Regions from separate parts of the Pseudoalteromonas sp. CO348 genome, predicted to be linked through region 1. Evidence: predicted binding sites of a transcription regulator. Region 1 holds the regulator's gene; the other holds the start of a gene.

Evidence for each region. The regulator sigma-54, encoded in region 1, starts transcription at its own class of promoters, with help from an activator protein. The targets are predictions, from matches to a motif close to GTTGGCACGNNNNTNGNNT.
Region 2: a site for sigma-54 is predicted at 1,586-1,604, ahead of EXT48_RS02975 (P-II family nitrogen regulator). Genes of this name have one in related genera too.

What each region holds. Positions count from the first base shown of each region.
Region 1 is NZ_SGPI01000032.1:108,597-111,739, reverse strand. It holds gene rapZ (RNase adapter RapZ) at 1-603, opposite strand, end outside; gene ptsN (PTS IIA-like nitrogen regulatory protein PtsN) at 596-1,054, opposite strand; gene hpf (ribosome hibernation promoting factor) at 1,056-1,343, opposite strand; gene EXT48_RS16480 (RNA polymerase factor sigma-54) at 1,373-2,872, opposite strand; gene lptB (LPS export ABC transporter ATP-binding protein) at 2,919-3,143, opposite strand, start outside.
Region 2 is NZ_SGPI01000010.1:71,433-74,575, reverse strand. It holds gene EXT48_RS02980 (ammonium transporter) at 1-1,192, opposite strand, end outside; gene EXT48_RS02975 (P-II family nitrogen regulator) at 1,206-1,544, opposite strand; gene EXT48_RS02970 (diguanylate cyclase) at 1,734-2,963, opposite strand.

The DNA of each region.
Region 1 (3,143 bases):
CTCAGGCTCCCAATGTGGATTGGGCAAAAAGCGCGCATCAAAAACGTAATCCGCTTGTTTTGGGATGCCGTGTTTAAAGCCGAAAGATTCAAAGGTAATAATGAGTTGTTTGTCTTTTTTACCTAAGATTTTTTCACGGATATCTTCTGCAAGTTGATGAACGCTCAGGCCTGTAGTATCAATGAGAAAATCGGCGCGAGTGATCAATACGTCTAACAATTCCCGTTCTTTCTTTATTGCAACATCTAGTGGAAGATTATGCAGTGAAAGAGGGTGCAAACGGCGTGTTTCTGAGAAGCGTTTTATCAGGGTTTGATCGTCACTGTCTAAATAAAACAGGGTAGGTTTGGCAAAGCCTGGTAAGTATTCAAGAATGTCGTTAAACTCGTCCTGTTCTTTAGGTAAGTTTCTGACATCAATACTGACTGCTATTTTATTATAATTGTCCGAAACGCTGCGGACTAAAGACGGCAGCAAATTGACCGGAATGTTATCTACACAATAGTAGCCTAAGTCTTCCAATACTCGAAGCGCTACAGATTTACCAGAGCCTGAGCGGCCACTGATAATGATAAGCTCGAGTCCTTTTTCTTCATCACTCATCAAGTTCACCTTGGATCACTGCATATAACTCATCGTCACTTTTTGCTTGCCTAAGCATTTTGCAGAAAGACTTGTCTTTGAGTGTATCAGCAATCGCCGCTAAGGTCTTCAGGTGCTGTTGATTATCACCTTCGGGTACGATGAACGCGACAAAAATATCGACAGGCTGCTTATCTATGGCTTCAAACTGGATCCCTTGCTCGCTGACAAGCACCATTGCAAGGATTTTATCCAAACCTTCAAGTCGACCATGGGGAATGGCAATGCCTTTACCGATCCCTGTGCTGCCTAATTTCTCTCGCGCCATTAAAGCGTCCAAGATAGCATGCTGACTGGTATTTGGAATTTGGCTATGAGCCAGTTCGCTGATGTATTCTAAAATACGTTTTTTGCTATTAAAAAGGACCGCAGCTTTACTGCAGTCCTTGTTCACTAATTCACTTAATTTCATCTTAGTGTCGAGTGAGCTTCTCTTTGTGTTTAATAACTTGACGATCTAGCTTGTCGATAAGGCCATCAATTGCGGCATACATATCTTGATGCTCTGTTGATGCAAATAGCTCGCCGCCGTTTACGTGTAATGTTGCTTCTGCTTTTTGTACTAGTTTCTCGACATCAAGGATCACATGCACGTTATTGATATGATCAAAGTGCCTTTCTAGCTTCGCAAACTTGTTGGTGACATAGTCTCTTAATGAGTCAGTAATTTCTACATGGCGACCAGTTAGATTTAGTTGCATAAGCATTTTTCCTTCTTGGGTTTTACGTCTTATATCAAGCTTTTACGCTGATTTGACGGTGGAATGGCTAGGGATTCACGATATTTTGCAATCGTACGTCTCGCTACCTTAATTCCTTGCTCAGCTAAGATATCTGCAATTTTGCTGTCACTCAATGGCTTCGCGGTATTTTCTGCAGCTATCAGCTTTTTGATAAGTGCTCTAATTGCTGTAGAGGAGCACTCACCTCCATTTTCTGTACTTACATGGCTAGAGAAGAAATACTTCAGCTCAAATATTCCCCGAGGTGTATGCATGTATTTTTGTGTTGTCACACGGGAAATTGTGGACTCATGCATCTCAACCATTTCAGCAACATCATTTAGCACCATAGGGCGCATTGCTTCGGGGCCATGTTCAAAGAATGCCTGTTGTTGTTGCACAATGCAATTGGTAACTTTTAATAATGTATCATTTCGGCTTTCTAAGCTTTTAATAAACCACTTTGCTTCTTGTAAATGTGAGCGAATAAACTGACTATCCGTACTGGATTTCGCCGTTCTAGACATCGCAGCGTAATGGTCGTTTACTCTTATTTTAGGCATAGCATCAGGATTTAGCTCTACGACCCAGCGACCTTTTACTTTTTTCACTGATACGTCAGGGATCACATATTCAGGCTCTTCATGAATAATGCTTGCCGCTGGTTTTGGGTTAAGGCTATGAATTAACGTCATGACCTCTTTGAGATCGGCTTCTTTAAGGCGCGTTTTCTTAGCCAAAGTTCGATAGTCACGGCTGGCAAGCAAGTCGATATGCTCTGTCAGGATCATTTTCGTTTCGGCAATCCATGGTGTATCTGGGGCGAATTGATTTAGCTGAATACACAAGCATTCCTGTAAACTGCGCGCTGCGATACCGACAGGATCGAAAAGCTGAATACGTTTGAGCACGGCTTCGACTTCATCCAGCTCGATAGGCTCTTCGCTACTTTCATCATTAATGCTTTCTAAAATCTCTTCGCAAGACAGTGTTAAAATGCCTGACAGGTCAACGGCTTCAATAATCGCAATTGCAATCGCTCTATCTGTTGGACTAAATGGCGTCAGCTCAAGTTGCCACATGAGATAGTCGTGGAGAGATTCAGAGGTTTCCCCTTGATAAACATTATCGTCATCGGGAAGTGGGCCTGAGCTTGCAGCGGGCGCTGCGCTCATATACTCATCCCAAGTGACATCCATGGCAAGGTCATCACTGACAGTGTCTTTACTCATGGCGGTATCTGAGTCTATTTCATAGTCACTAACCTGCGCTTCATCGCTTGAATCTTGATTGTCGTCAGCACTGCTCTTTTCTTGGCTGTGTTGGTCAGCGTTTTCGCCGTCAGTATTATCACCTTCTTCCACTTCCAACAATGGATTGCTGTCTAATGCTTCTTGTATTTCTTGTTGCAGATCCAATGTACTAAGCTGCAGCAAGCGAATGGCTTGTTGCAGTTGTGGAGTCATTGTAAGTTGCTGCCCCATGCGCAGCTGTAATGATTGCCTCATGTATCTCTAACAATCCTTTTTAACAGTTATTAATACTACGTCTTAACTATAGCTTGAATTGTTCGCCTAGGTAGACATCTCTTACGGTTTGATCTGCCAAAACATGTTCTGGCGTGCCTGCAGCGATTAACTCACCATGTGAAACGATGTAGGCTTTTTCACATACGTCCAGCGTTTCTCTAACGTTATGATCGGTGATTAGCACACCGATACCGCGGTTTTTTAGGTGCTCTATGATTGTCTTTATATCTAACACCGAAATAGGATCAAC
Region 2 (3,143 bases), on a different contig from region 1:
CTACGCCACAATCATGTTGATCCATACCGCTTAGCTCTTCTTCTTCGCCAACGCGGATCCCCATGCTCGCTTTCAATACACTCCAGACAATATAAGAAGCAATGAAAACAAAACCTAAAATAGTGATAAGTCCCACAGCCTGACCTTGGAAAGTAGCGTCTGAGTTTGAAAATGGCACCATCATCACACCCAGCGCACCGCATATACCGTGAACAGAGATAGCACCGACAGGGTCATCAATTTTTGCCTTATCTAACGCAACGATACTAAACACCACCAATGCACCACCTATGGCACCGAGGATAAGCGCTAATACAGGTGTTGGAGAGGCAGGCTCTGCGGTAATGGTCACCAGACCTGCTAGTGCACCATTAAGCACCATAGTTAAATCCGCCTTGCCCCACATTAATTTACACACCAACAGTGCAGCCACCGCACCTGCAGCCGCCGCCGCGTTGGTATTTAGCATGATTTGGCTGACCGCGATGGCATTTTCTTTGTCGGCAAGGAACAGTTGAGATCCGCCGTTAAAGCCAAACCACCCCATCCACAAAATAAAGGTGCCTAGTGTAGCCAGTGGCATGTTGGAGCCTGGAATTGGGTAAATCTCACCATTTTTGCCATATTTTCCTTTGCGCGCACCAAGTAACAAAACACCCGCTAGTGCCGCAGCAGCACCGGCACCATGCACAATGGCAGAGCCGGCAAAGTCAACAAAGCCAAGCTCAGATAAGAAACCACCGCCCCACGTCCAATAGCCTTCTAATGGGTAGATAAAACCAGTTAACACCACACAAAATGCTAAAAACGCCCACAACTTCATACGCTCAGCAACAGCGCCCGAGACAATTGACATGGCCGTTGCAACAAATACTACTTGGAAGAAAAAGTCGGATTGCAGTGCATGGTCGGCATCCTTAGCAGCACTGCCAATGAGCGCACCAAGACTTGGTAAAACCCCACCTTCGGCATTATCGACATACATGATGTTGTAACCAATAAGCAAATACATAGTACAAGCAATAGCGTACAGTGCGACGTTCTTGGTAAGGATTTCAGTGGTATTTTTTGAGCGTACTAATCCCGCTTCAAGCATAGCGAATCCGGCTGCCATCCACATAACTAAGACGCCAGAGATCAAAAAGTAAAAGGTATTTAATGAAAATTTTAGTTCTATTATTGTATTTTCCATTGCCTGGCTCCCCTTAAATGGCTTCTTCATCAAGTTCGCCGGTACGGATCCGAACAACTTGGTCTAAGTCGTAAACAAAGATTTTTCCATCACCAATTTTTCCAGTGAACGCAGCTTTTGTAACCGTTTCCACAACACGCTCGGCGTTTTCGCTTAACGTCGCAATTTCTATTTTTATTTTTGGAATGAAATCGACTTGATATTCTGCACCGCGATACAGTTCGGTATGACCGCGCTGACGTCCAAACCCTTTAACGTCAACAACCGTCATACCTTCAATCCCCAGATCGGCTAACGCTTCACGTACCTCATCAAGCTTAAATGGTTTTATTATTGCACTTATCATTTTCATGCTGAGTCCCCTTAGGACAGTTGATCCTGTTGTATGCAGTAATCCAACCTTTGTGCCAAATTTTTTATTCCTTAATTAACAATGAATTAAAGTAGGAGATAGAATTTCACGCATAAAAAATGCACCATCTAGGTGCATTGATATAAAGACTGAACTGAGTTGGTGCATAAACACCCAAATAACGAAAAGCTAATGCGCGATAACGCAATTTCGTTGTTTGTCCTTCGCTTTATAGAGCGCTTTATCAGCTTTGCGCATTACTTCGCTTAGACTCTTTGATTGGCAAGCCGCGAGGCCAATACTGATGGTGCAATAATGCTTACCCTCAGGAATTTTGAATGCTTGCTGCGCAAGGCGTTCTCTAAAGTCTTCTAGCATGTGCTTTGCCATCTTCATATCTGAGCTTGGAATAAGCAAAGCAAACTCTTCCCCACCAATACGTGCGACAATGTAGTGACCAAATGCACTACGCAGTAAATCAGCAACTTGTTTAAGTACATCATCACCGCTTTCATGACCATATTGATCATTAATAGATTTAAAATGATCGAGGTCTAACAATGCCAATATATGCTGACTCGGTTTGTTCTTGATTAAACGCTCTGCTTGCTGACAGAAATAACGGCGATTATAAAGTCCTGTTAAATAGTCACGATGCGCATATTCTTTGATTTCTGCAATCAAATTGAGCTGCTCCATCGTCTGCATGATGCGGCAATGAAACTCTTCACTCATAAAAGGTTTTGCCAAAAAGTCATTGGCGCCGTATTTGATAAACTTTGCTGACAAACCATGACTTCCAGCGCCAGACAGACCAATAATCGCCAACTCATCTCGTCCGCGACTATTACGAACGGATTTCACCAACTCAAAGCCATCCATCGTCGGCATCGCAAAGTCTGTCAGCAGCAGTTTAATTTCATGGTCAGATAGCAACATCTCCAATGCCTGTTCGCCATCTTGCGCCTCAAGCACTGTAAATAATTGCTTTTCAAGCATTTGCTTCATTACCGCTCGACTGATCACAGAATCATCGGCGATCAGCGCCTTGCAACCTTGGTTTCTCAACAGTCTAGATGCTAACTTGACCGCGTATAGGTATGAATCACGGTTGTCTTTAATCACATAATCCACCACGCCCATTTCAAGCATTTGCTGGCGGCTATATTCATCTATTTTTGAGGTCAGCACCACAGTGGGAATTTTGTGGCTGAGCGTAAGCTGCACGACCTCTGCGTCCATCGCATCGGGCAGCGTTAAATCTACCAGCGCCAATGTATATTGGTGCTGTGCTAAGAAGTCCTTACTTTCCTTGAGGGACCAAGCAAAATCGATTTCGACATCTAGATGCTGAGCAGCAAGGTGTCGCAATACCTGTTGTACGACTTTACTGTCTTCAACAATTAAAATTCTTTGCATGGATTGAGATCTCTTAAGTACAACGAGAAGCGCAGTGAAACAAGAATTTAACGGGGCTAAATACTTTATTACTACATAATAAAGTACTAAATATACGCGAATCTTGCACTAAAAAAAACCAAATCGGCTCAAATTCGTTACTTTTCGATAAACGAGGTTACAACAGCCTATTTTTCAAAC